4 regions of the Serratia sp. TSA_198.1 genome follow, and region 2 is predicted to be linked to each of the others. Evidence: predicted binding sites of a transcription regulator. Region 2 holds the regulator's gene; each other region holds the start of a gene.
The links. Region 2 encodes CRP, which controls carbon source genes, mostly activating them, when cyclic AMP is high. Its sites were predicted from a motif close to ATGTGANNNNNNTCACAT; they were not measured.

Region 1: deoC (deoxyribose-phosphate aldolase) is a predicted target of CRP. The motif match lies at 2,004-2,021, and genes of this name have one in related genera.
Region 3: ACUTSW_RS19805 (PTS mannitol transporter subunit IICBA) is a predicted target of CRP. The motif match lies at 2,234-2,251, and genes of this name have one in related genera.
Region 4: idnO (gluconate 5-dehydrogenase) is a predicted target of CRP. The motif match lies at 1,575-1,592, and genes of this name have one in related genera.

What each region holds. Positions count from the first base shown of each region.
Region 1 covers NZ_JBQZFP010000003.1:248,853-251,977, forward strand. The annotation lists gene deoA (thymidine phosphorylase) at 1-933, opposite strand, end outside; gene deoC (deoxyribose-phosphate aldolase) at 1,003-1,782, opposite strand; gene ACUTSW_RS15765 (NupC/NupG family nucleoside CNT transporter) at 2,156-3,125, opposite strand, start outside.
Region 2 covers NZ_JBQZFP010000007.1:19,182-22,306, forward strand. The annotation lists gene ACUTSW_RS21665 (phosphoribulokinase) at 1-610, shown strand, start outside; gene ACUTSW_RS21670 (OsmC family protein) at 656-1,063, opposite strand; gene crp (cAMP-activated global transcriptional regulator CRP) at 1,443-2,075, shown strand; gene ACUTSW_RS21680 (YccS/YhfK family putative transporter) at 2,130-3,125, shown strand, end outside.
Region 3 covers NZ_JBQZFP010000005.1:233,604-236,728, forward strand. The annotation lists gene ACUTSW_RS19800 (mannitol-1-phosphate 5-dehydrogenase) at 1-8, opposite strand, end outside; gene ACUTSW_RS19805 (PTS mannitol transporter subunit IICBA) at 67-1,986, opposite strand; gene ACUTSW_RS19810 (DUF3053 domain-containing protein) at 2,520-3,125, opposite strand, start outside.
Region 4 covers NZ_JBQZFP010000002.1:430,054-433,178, reverse strand. The annotation lists gene idnD (L-idonate 5-dehydrogenase) at 1-718, opposite strand, end outside; gene idnO (gluconate 5-dehydrogenase) at 743-1,507, opposite strand; gene ACUTSW_RS13430 (LacI family DNA-binding transcriptional regulator) at 1,780-2,763, shown strand; gene ACUTSW_RS13425 (DUF1097 domain-containing protein) at 2,743-3,125, opposite strand, start outside.

The sequences.
Region 1 (3,125 bases), on a different contig from region 2:
CTCTGCCGCTTTGCCATTGTCCAGCACCGCCTGCAGCTTGGCGCGCGCGTCGGCGTCATCTTTCGCCAGACCGCCGGAAAGCAGCATTTCCACGCACAGCGCCATCGTCACTTCCAGCAGGCGCGGATTGCGGTATTCGCCGGTCAGGAAACGCACCGCTTCGCGCACTTCCACCGCATTGCCGGCACTGGAGGCCAGCACCTGATTCATGTCGGTCAGCAGCGCAGTAGTTTTGCATCCTGCGCCGTTGGCCACGCCGACGATCGCCTGCGCCAGATCGGCCGACAGCGCATAGGTCGGCATAAAGGCGCCGGAGCCGACTTTAACGTCCATTACCAGCGCGTCCAGCCCTTCCGCCAGCTTCTTCGCCAGAATAGAAGCGGTAATCAGCGGGATCGAATCCACGGTGGCGGTGATGTCGCGGGTGGCGTAGAAACGCTTGTCCGCCGGTGCCAACGAGCTGGTCTGGCCGATAATCGCCACGCCAACGTCCTGAATAATTTTGCGGAAGGCGTTGTCGTCCGGGAAAATGTTAAAACCCGGGATCGCCTCAAGCTTGTCCAGCGTACCGCCGGTATGGCCCAAACCGCGGCCGGAAATCATCGGCACGTAGCCACCGCAGGCGGCCACCATCGGGCCGAGCATCAGCGAAGTGACATCGCCCACGCCGCCGGTGGAGTGCTTGTCGACCAAGGGCCCGTTCAACGACAGGCTTTTCCAATCCAGCACGGTGCCGGAATCACGCATCGCCATGGTAAGCGCCACGCGCTCCGGCATGGTCATATCGTGGAAATAAATGGTCATCGCCAGCGCGGCGATCTGACCTTCGGAAACCACATTGTCACGGATCCCATTGATGAAAAAGCGGATTTCCGCCTCGGTCAACGGCTGACCGTCACGTTTTTTACGAATAATTTCTTGTGCCAGGAACAAAGCATCCCCCTGATTGAGCGAATGTAGGGTGCAGGCAGGCGCTGCATCGCGCCTTGCCGACGTTATCGATCAGTAACCGCTGCCAGGCGCTGCGGTGCTGTGGCCCAGCGTCGTCAGCAGGCTGGCTAACAGACTGGAAGCACCGAAACGGAAATGACGCGCATCCGCCCAGCCTTCACCCAGAATACGATCGGCAAGTTGCAGATAATGCAGCGCATCTTCTGCCGTGCGCACACCGCCGGCCGGTTTGAACCCCACCGTTTTGGCGACGCCCAGATCGTGGATCGCCGACATCATCAGCTCTGCGCTTTCCAGCGTGGCGTTGACCGGCACTTTACCGGTAGAGGTTTTGATAAAATCGGCACCGGCGTCGATGGCAATTTCCGATGCCTTGCGGATCAGATGAGCCTGCTTCAACTCGCCGGTTTCAATGATCACTTTCAGCAGCACATTGGCCGCCTGGCAGGCTTGTTTGCACTGCTTCACCAGTTCAAAACCGACCTGCTCATTACCGGCGATCAATGCGCGGTACGGGAACACCACGTCAACTTCATCGGCGCCATAGGCGATAGCCGCACGGGTTTCCGCCAGCGCGATGTCGATATCGTCGTTGCCATGCGGAAAGTTGGTGACGGTTGCGATGCGGATGTCCGGCGTCCCTTGCTCACGCAGAGTCTTGCGCGCCACCGGAATAAAGCGCGGATAAATGCAGATGGCCGCCGTATGGCCAGCCGGGCTGTTGGCCTGACGACACAGCGCGATCACTTTCTCATCGGTGTCGTCATCGTTCAGCGTGGTTAAATCCATCAGGGCCAGCGCACGTTGCGCTGCTGCGGTTAATTCGGTCATAAAACTCTCCAACTGCGAACCTGGGTGTTGGCGAGCGGACTTGGTTCCTTGAAGATAGCGCTGGGGAACGGGTTCCCACGGCGGCAACTGAGATCCTTCTCACCGCACTTGGCCCTGCATATCGTGCAGGGTCAGTAATAGCTATTTGAACACGATCGCCCGGGGCAATTCGCGCTCAGAGTCACACTATATGAAATAACACTGTAACAGGCCGGAATTATATGTGAAGAACATCACAAAATAACGCGATATCGTTCACAAATTCGCTAAAGAAACGGATGCAGACGACGAGCACGACATCGCGTGCCCGTCTTAGAGTATAGGCGGTGTCCCGCAATAGGGCTTGGCGCGCCATTGCGGAACCTTGCCTGGCTTACAGCGCCAAAAAGAACCCGGCGATGGTGGCGCTCATCAGGTTGGAGAGCGTGCCGGCCGCGACCGCCTTCAGGCCGAAGCGCGCGATATCGTGACGACGGTTCGGCGCCATGCTGCCCAGGCCGCCGAGCAGGATCGCCACCGATGACAGGTTGGCAAAGCCGCACAGCGCAAAGGAGATGATCGCCTTGGTATGTGTCGACAGCACCTGCAAGCCTTCCGCCGCCACCACGTCGTCCGGACGCAAATAGGCGCCGAAGTTCATGTAAGCGACAAATTCGTTGACGATAATCTTCTGGCCGATAAACGAACCGGCGGTCATCGCCTCATGCCAGGGGACACCAATCAGGAAGGCGATCGGCGAGAAGACCCAACCGAGCATCAACTCCAGCGACAGCTGCGGGTAGTCGAACCAACCGCCGATACCGCCGAGAATGCCGTTCAGCAAGGCGATCAGCGCGATAAACGCCAGCAACATGGCGCCGACGTTCAACGCCAACTGCATACCGGATGCCGCGCCGGACGCCGCCGCATCGATCACGTTGGCCGGGCGGTCATCTTCGGCGATCAGTTTCGTCGCATCATCTTTATCGTGGGTTTGTTCGGTTTCCGGCACCATCAGCTTGGCGAACAACAACCCGCCCGGCGCAGCCATAAACGACGCCGCAATCAGGTATTCCAGCGGTACGCCCATCTGGGCATAGCCGGCCAGCACCGAACCTGCCACCGAGGCCAGACCACCGCACATGACGGCGAAAAGTTCTGACTGGGTCATGGTGGCAATATACGGACGCACCACCAGCGGGGCTTCGGTCTGGCCGACGAAAATATTGGCGGTCGCCGACAGCGATTCGGTGCGTGAGGTGCCCAGCAGTTTGTGCAAACCGCCACCCAATACGCGGATCACCAGTTGCATGATGCCCAGGTAATACAGTACGGCAATCAACGAGGAGAAGAACACGATCACC
Region 2 (3,125 bases):
CAAGAACGGCACCGGACGGTCGCGCAAGTATCTTCATACCTACGACGAAGCGGTGCCTTATAACCAGGTCCCCGGCACCTTTACACCTTGGGAAGCGCTGCCGGCGCCGACCGACGTGCTGTTCTATGAAGGGTTGCATGGCGGCGTGGTTACCGAACATACCGACGTGGCCAAACATGTCGATCTGCTGGTCGGCGTGGTACCGATCGTTAACCTGGAGTGGATCCAAAAACTGATCCGCGATACCGGCGAGCGCGGGCATTCACGTGAAGCGGTGATGGATTCGGTGGTGCGTTCGATGGAGGATTATATCAACTACATCACGCCGCAGTTCTCGCGCACCCACATCAACTTCCAGCGCGTGCCGACGGTGGATACCTCCAACCCGTTCGCCGCCAAAGCCATCCCTTCACTGGATGAAAGTTTCGTGGTGATTCACTTCCGCGGGCTGGATCAGATCGATTTCCCTTACCTGCTGGCGATGCTGCAAGGCTCTTTTATCTCGCACATCAATACGCTGGTGGTGCCGGGCGGCAAAATGGGGCTGGCGATGGAACTGATCATGGCGCCGCTGGTGCAGCAACTGCTGGAAGGCAAAAAAATCGGGTAATAGGTCGGAGCGCGGCAGTTGGCCGCGCCCCTTTATTCTTGCGCGTTACGCTACGTCGCGGATTTCAAAGCTGTGAGTCACGCTGGCAGCCTTGTTCAGCATCAACGACACCGAGCAGTATTTCTCGGCGGAGAGGTTCACCGCACGTTCAACGATATTGTCGGTCAGACCTTTGCCGGTCACGATAAAATGCAGGTTGATATGGGTAAAGACGCGCGGCACTTCTTCACGCCGTTCGGAGGTCAATTTCACCTCGCAATCACGCACGTCATTACGCCCTTTTTTCAGGATCGACACCACGTCGATAGCGCTGCATCCCCCCACCGACATCAGCACCATTTCCATCGGGCTGGGGGCTTTATCGCCGGCGTTGCCGTCCATCAACACCTGATGGCCAGACGCGGATTCCCCCAGAAACGTCAACCCTTCCACCCACTTAACTCTTGCCTGCATATTGGTCACTCCGATTAATTTCTTAAAATCAGAGTACGCTTTCGCATAGAAACTGGCAACGGAACCTGATGCTGGTCATGCGCAAGCAAGACAACACGAGACACCCGCCTCACTCTGTGCTACAAACAGAGCCGCAATAAATCTTTCCGGGACACTGATTTCAGGGAAACTCCCAGAGAAAGGCTCCTTTACCGGTATGTTAATAGAATGTAGCTTGCAGCTCTCCCGGCAAGTTAATATGCTAGAGCGACAGCGTATATTTATGACACGCCTCAAAACCTGCTGCCAGCCACCCTTAAAACAACGGCGACAGCACGTTTTACAGGGAACTCTGACCCCTGTGACACAAGGCAGCGATAACAACAGAGGATAACAGCGAATGGTTCTCGGCAAACCGCAAACAGACCCTACACTCGAATGGTTCCTGTCTCATTGCCATATCCACAAATATCCATCCAAAAGTACGCTGATTCACCAAGGTGAAAAAGCCGAAACGCTTTACTACATCGTAAAAGGCTCCGTCGCGGTGCTGATTAAAGATGAAGAAGGTAAAGAGATGATCTTGTCCTACCTTAACCAGGGGGATTTCATCGGCGAGCTTGGATTATTTGAAGAAGGCCAGGAGCGTAGCGCCTGGGTCAGGGCGAAAACCGCCTGTGAAGTGGCTGAGATTTCTTACAAGAAATTCCGCCAACTGATTCAGGTCAACCCGGACATCCTGATGCGCCTGTCAGCGCAGATGGCAAGCCGCCTGCAAGTGACCTCAGAGAAAGTGGGTAACCTCGCCTTCCTGGACGTTACCGGTCGCATCGCGCAAACGCTGCTGAACCTGGCGAAACAACCCGATGCCATGACCCACCCAGACGGCATGCAGATCAAAATCACCCGCCAGGAAATTGGTCAGATCGTCGGTTGTTCACGTGAAACCGTCGGCCGCATTCTGAAAATGCTGGAGGATCAAAACCTGATCTCCGCCCACGGCAAAACCATTGTCGTTTACGGCACACGTTAATCACTGAAAAAACGGCGCGATGATTCGCGCCGTTTTTTTATGCCCCGACCGATCATGTGGCGTCGACTGATTTACCACCCGGAAGTCAATTACGCACTGCGGCAAACGCTGGTGCTGTGTCTGCCGGTGCTCTTTGGCCTGCTGATCGGCCACCTGCAACTCGGCCTGCTGTTTTCCCTGGTTCCCGCCTGCTGTAACATCGCCGGGCTGGACACGCCCCACAAACGTTTTTTCAAACGCCTGATCGTCGGCGGCTCACTGTTTGCACTCAGCAGCCTGTTGCTGCAGCAGGCGTTGCTGTGGCAATTGCCGCTGCCGGCGTTGATGCTCGGCCTGGCTCTGCTGCTCGGCGTCAGCGGCGAGATCAGCCCGTTACATGCCCGCCTGCTCCCCGCCGCGTTGATCGCCGCCATCTTTTCTCTCAGCATGGCCGGCACGGTGCCGCTGTGGTACGCCCCCTTACTGTATGTGGTGGGTACCGCCTGGTACGGCCTGTTCACCTGGTTCTGGTTCAAGCTGTGGAAAGAACAGCCGATGCGCGAATCGTTGAGCCAGCTTTATCTGGAACTGGCGGACTACTTCGAAGCCAAGTATTCCCTGTTAACCCAACATACCGATCCGCAAACCGCGTTACCGCCACTGCTGGTGCGCCAGCAAAAAGTGATGGACCTGATCAGCCTGCTGTATCAGCAGCTCAACTTTTTGCCGCACGCCAATAATCTCGAGCAAAAACGCCTGCAGCGAACCTTTCAGGTCGCGCTGGATTTACAAGAACACATTACCGTCAGCCTGCACCTGCCGGAAGAAGTGCAAAAACTGGTGGAGCAGAGCCAGGCCGAGGCGATTATCCGCCGCAATGCGCAGGTGATTGCCGGCCGGCTGCGCACGGTGGCGCACGATATTCTCTATCATCAATACTCCCAGCGCTTCAGTATGACCAACGAGCTGGCAGCATTGGAAAAAGTGGCCGCACAGCACCCCGACAATCCGGTGGGTCAGTTCTGTTACTACCACTTCAGCCGCATCGCTCGCCTGCTGCGCACCCAGCAT
Region 3 (3,125 bases), on a different contig from region 2:
GCTTTCATATTCCTACCTTTACAATGTCGAAGGGTGCAGCAAGCTACACCCTTTAAAATGATTCTGTTATCCGACTTTTTTGCCACCCAGCAGGTCCAGCACTTCCTGCACGCTGGTGGTATTCGCCAACCGCTCGATGACGCCTTCGTCATCCAACGCGTTGGTCAGGCTGGTGATCACCTGGATATGTTCGTTGTTGCGGGCGGCAATACCGATAACCAGCCGCGCCACTTCATCCTCTTCATCCCCGAAACGCACGCCCTGCGGATACTGGCAGAACACCACGCCGGTGCGCAGCACCCGATCTTTGGCTTCGATGGTGCCATGCGGCACCGCGATCGACTCGCCCAGATAGGTGGAGGTGAGTTTTTCACGCTCCAGCATCGCCGGGACGTATTCCGGCTCTACGTAGCCGCCTTTAACCAGCTGTTCGCCGGCGAAGCGTATCGCCTGCTCTTTGTCGCTGGCTTGCAGGTTAAGGAACACGTTGCTTTCGCTCAGTTTGAACAGGTTTTGCTCGGTCGCTTCAAAGCTGTCGTCCAACGTGCTGATGACTTTTTGCTGGTTGTCGGTGGTTTTGTTGGCCGCTACCAGGCGTTCGGTCAGATCGCTGTACAGCTTGCTGTCGAGGAAGTTGGTCAGCGAGATGTGCTGGGCCTGCGGCGCATGGCGCATCGCACGCTCGGTCAGATCGCGGTGGGTAATCACCAGATCCACATCGTCCGGCAAGCTGTTGATGGCGCTGTTGGTCACGGAGATGTTTTTCAGCCCGGCGTCCGCCACTTTTTTGCGCAGCACGCCGGCACCCATGGCGCTGGACCCCATGCCCGCATCGCAGGCGACGATGATTTTACGTACGGTAGTCAGATCGCCGTCCACCGTAGCCTGTACTGCGGCACCGCCTTTAGCCTGAGATTTCATCTCCTGCATGCGGCGGGTCGCTTCTTCCAGATCGTCCTCGTCCTTCACTTTGGAGGTTTTCAGCAGGAAAGCGGAGACCACGAAGGACACGGCGAAGGCTGCACCGATCGCCGCCAGGTTAGCAAAATAAGCGCCCTTCGGCGTCATCGCCAGCACCGCCAGGATGGAGCCAGGCGAAGCCGGAGACACCAGGCCGCCATTCAGCATGGTGAGCGTGAACACGCCGGTCATACCACCCAGGATCACCGCCAGCAGCAGGCGTGGATTCATCAGCACGTACGGGAAGTAAATTTCGTGGATACCGCCGAGGAAGTGAATGATCGCCGCACCGCCTGCAGACTGTTTGGCGCTGCCTCGGCCAAAGAACATGTATGCCATCAGCACGCCCATGCCCGGGCCCGGGTTGGCTTCAATCAGGAAGAACACTGACTTGCCGGCCTCAGTGGCCTGCTGAATGCCCAACGGCGAGAAGATACCGTGGTTGATGGCGTTGTTCAGGAACAGGATTTTCGCCGGCTCGACGAAAATGGACGCCAACGGCAGCAGGTTGTTCACCACCATGACGTGCACACCGGCCGCCAGCAGTTTCGACAGCACTTCCACCAGAGGACCAATGGCCATAAATGCCAAAATCGCCAGCAGCATACCGATAATGCCGGCCGAGAAGTTGTTCACCAACATCTCGAAACCGCTTTTGATTTTGCCGTCGACCCAGCGGTCAAAATGCTTGATCGCCCAGCCGCCCAGCGGACCGGCGATCATTGCACCGAGGAACATCGGCATGTCTGCACCGACGATCACCCCCATGGCGGTGATGGCACCGACCACACCGCCGCGATCGCCCCCCACCAGCCGCCCACCGGTGAAACCGATCAGCAACGGCAGCAGGTAGGTGATCATCGGGCCAACCAGTTTGGCCAGAGTTGCATTCGGCAGCCAGCCGGTAGGAATGAATAATGCGGTGATGATACCCCAGGCGATAAAGGCGCCAATGTTGGGCATCACCATGTTGCTCAGGAAGCGGCCAAAGTTTTGAACTTTGACTTTGATGTCTGGTGAAAACATAAAACACACCCCTATTGTTACGCGCTGACAATAGAGCGCGTGATTATTGTTGTTACGATCCAGCCGTGTTGGTGCTGTCTGCGAGTGGACTCTATCACGCTGTTTTTACCACGCGAACTTCACGGAATTTTCGTGATCAATGTCACACCAAACACCCCATGCACCGGGCACTTATAGTGATATTCGTCACAATTACTCCGTGTAAAAAAAACACAACGAGAACAAAACCTGCGTAAATGCGCAAAAATAGTGATTATCATCACACTTTAACGTCGCGTGTTTGTTTTTAAATTGTGATATCAATCACAATTTATTTTATCGGTGACTACCGAATCCTGGTTTGGGGAAGACCTTCCCTGTGAGCACTCATCCCGTAGGGAAATAGCGACGTGATGAATGTAAGAAAACTACATGACGAAATACGATGATTAATTGAAGTGTAGTACAGAAGCGATGGAGAAGAAGTGAGCAAGCTATTGGAAAGCTGGGGGGATAAATAACAGAAGCCGGCAAGCCGGCCTCTTAAAAAACAATTACTGGGTCACGCTAGCGACGGTTTTCTGTGCATTCAGCAAATCCTGCTGCTTGGCCACCAGATTCGACATCATGGTGTTGTACTGCGTTGCCTGCTGAGAAGTACGGAACTGCACGCCGTTGTTGTTAAAGCTTACCTGATTGCCCTGAGTGCGCAGGAAATCCCCGACCTGCACCAGATCCTGAACGAAACTGGCGGTGGTAGGGATAACCGGCATCAGCGCATTGGCCGGCCCGGTGACAATCTTGTCATACACTTGATTATAAACGGCTTTCAGATCGTCAGGTTGCTTCAGCGCCGCCCGGGAGGTGTCCGCCTGTGACTTGGCAGACTGAATCTGCTGGCCCAGCAGGTTCAGCGCCCCAACGGATTGCTGCAGGGAATCGCGCTTGCTCATGTAATCCTGCGCGGTGCGGATCTGGTTAATCTGATCCAACGCCGGCGTCAGGCTGGCATCCAGCGATTTGGACAACTGCTGTGAAAAACCGACCAGGATGGCGTAATCACCGGCATAGTTGCCGAATTTCTGCTTCTGATCTTCGCTCAGCGTCGGGATTTTCGCGCCGCTGCGCATGACCGTATTCTGTAAGTAATCAACAAACGC
Region 4 (3,125 bases), on a different contig from region 2:
AAGCGATATCAAAATACCCTTTTTCCTGCAGATAAGCGCTGAAGTCGTCGTCGGCGGCGTGCAAACGGACGTCGGCCCCCATTTCCTCAGCAATATCCAGGCAGCGCGGGCTGAGATCGGCGCAGACAATTTCACCGGCACCCAACGCCTTCAGCGCCGCGACCAGTAAGCAGCCTATCGGACCGACACCGGACACGAACACCTTTTTCCCTTTGACTTCACCGGGCTGCTTCGCGGCGTGGATCGCCACCGCCAGGGGTTCGGCAAACACCATCACCTTTTCGTCGCGATCGGCGTCGAACGCAATGCACTGCGCGCTATCGACCACCTTGTATTGGGTGAACGCGCCGTCAACATGCGGGAAATACATCGCGCTGCCGAAAAAACGCATTTGGGTACATTGGTTTTGCTGATTCGCCAGACAATATTTGCACTGCCCGCATGGCTTGCTGGGGTTCAGCGCCACTTTCTGGCCCGCTGTCAGCAGCGCCGAATCGCTGGCCACCACTTCGCCGATCACCTCATGGCCAAGCACCATCGGCTGACGCACCTGAAAACTGCCGACCTTACCTTCCTGGTAATAATGCAGATCTGAACCACAGATTCCGCCACGAGTGATTTTCACCAGTGTGCCGGTTCCCTGATATTCCACCTCTTGCTCCACCACCGCCACATCATATTTGCCGTTGACCACACAGGACCGGGTTTGAATTTTCATCATGATTTTCCGTTGAACAGGTCGTTATACCGCAGCGGACATGCCGCCATCGACAAACAGCAAATGGCCATTAACAAAGTCCGACGCTTTGGACGACAAAAACACCGCCGCGCCAATCAACTCCTGCGGATCGCCCCAGCGTGCGGCCGGGGTGCGTTTGGTCAGCCAGGCGGTAAACTCCGGATTGTCCGCCAACGCCTGGGTCATTTCGGTTTTGAAATAGCCCGGCGCGATGCCGTTGACCTGAATGTTGTAACGCGCCAGCTCCACGCACATGCCGCGCGTCAGCATTTTCACCGCACCTTTGGAGGCGGCATAGGGCGTAATGGTGTCGCGCCCCAGCTCACTCTGCATCGAGCCAATGTTGATAATTTTGCCGCTTTGGCGCTGCACCATATGGCGCGCCACAGTTTGCGACACCATAAATACCGCTTTCTGATTGACGGCGATAATGTCGTCCCAATCTTTTTCCGGGAATTCGGTAAAGGGATGGCGCCGCTGAATACCGGCGTTGTTAATCAGCACATCAATCGCGCCCATTTCCGCCTCAATCTGCTCAATGGCGGCATGAATGGCCTGCGAGTCGGTCACGTCAAAAGGGGCGGCATCGGCACTGAAGCCTTCACGCCGCAGCGCATCCACCGCGCGCTGCGCGTTTTCCCGGCTGGTGGCGTTGACCAGAATGTGCGCGCCGTACTGCGCCAGCCCGCGCGCCAGCAGAAAACCAATGCCCCGTGACGCGCCGGTAATCAGTATTTTTTTATTATCCAGCGAAAATAAGTTGTTCATGAGGTTCCCCGATCCCTGTCATTCAGTTAGAACAGGCGCCTATCTCACCGGATTGCCGCCGGCAAAAACGTGAGCTGCATCACTTAAAATCATGTTACTAAAAGCTGTTACCTTTAACGTGACGCCGCGCAGTCGCACAGGCCAAACAATTGACATATTCCATTGATAAATAGGATTTTTATACTTTATGACGTTGATTGTTATCACCAAATCGATTTGCTAACATGGGGTTATCCGCGATTTCTCCGCCCCCACCCTGCTAAGGCTCCAGAATGAAGAACCAACGCGTTACGCTGCAAGATATCGCGCTGCTCGCCGGTGTGACCAAAATGACCGTCAGCCGCTATCTGCGTACGCCGGAAAAGGTGGCGGCCGACACCGCCGCGCGCATCGCCGACGTGATGAAAGAGGTGAACTTCACCGACACGGATGAAGCGCGTTCGAACCAAAAACCGCGCATCGGCGTGTTAGTCCCCTCCTTCAACAACCAGATCTTTGCCGATCTGCTGGCCGGCATCGAATCCGTCACTCTGGATCAGGGTTATCAAACGCTGGTGGTGAACTATGACTACAGCCGCGAACGCGAGGAAGAGCACATCGTCCAGTTGCTGGCCTACCCGATCGCCGGGCTGATCCTTACCGATTCACAGCACACTCTGCGGGCGGAAAAGTACCTGACGGCGGCAAAAATCCCGGTGGCGCAGGTGATGGATCTTGAAGGGCCGGCAGGGCGAATTGCCGTGGGGTTCGATAACTATCAGGCGGGTTATGACATGACCGAAGCGCTGCTTGCCAGCGGTAAACGCCAGGTGGTCTATTTCGGTGCCATGTCCGATGCACGCGACTTGAAACGCTTTCAGGGCTATTGCCGGGCGATGGAAAATCAGGGATTGCCCCCACGCCAGATCACGCCGCATAAGGTTTCATCGGTCTCGGTCGGCTCCGATATGCTGGCAATGGCGCGTCGGCTTTATCCTGATCTGGACGGCATACTCTGCACTAACGACGATCTGGCGGTAGGCGTGTTGCAGGAGTGCCTGCGGCTTGGGTTGAAGATCCCGCAGGACATCGCTCTGTCAGGTTTTCACGGTCTGGATATCGGTAAAGCCACCACGCCGGGCATCGCCAGCGTGATTACTCCCCGCTTTGATATCGGCAAGGTAGCCACCGAGATCCTGCTGAAGCGCATAAAAGGGGTGCCGTGCATTGAGCGCGTTGACTTGCACTACCGCATTTCACTCGGCGGCACTATTTGAATGCGCGGTAGCCACGTCAGGCATTTTCGCCTTCTCGCTGCGCGCCGCCAGCCACAGCCCGCTGTTTTTCATCGCGTAACCAAACACCAGCCCCACCAGTAAAGAGGCCGTCACCAGCGGCCAGTCGCCCCCGCCGGCAAAGGTAGCGCAAGCACCGATAAAGGTGCCGGGCACGAACCCCAACCACTGCTGTTTGGCCTGAATGCACATCAGGAAGGCCACTATACCGGTCAGCAAGTAGCCGAGCATGCTCCAACCCGGCGCCAGGTCGCTGCCGTGAATAATCGCCATCGCCCAAAACACCCCGCTACAGCTGGTCAGCGAGCTGATCAACAACCCTTTCAGCCCGCCCTGCGGACAGG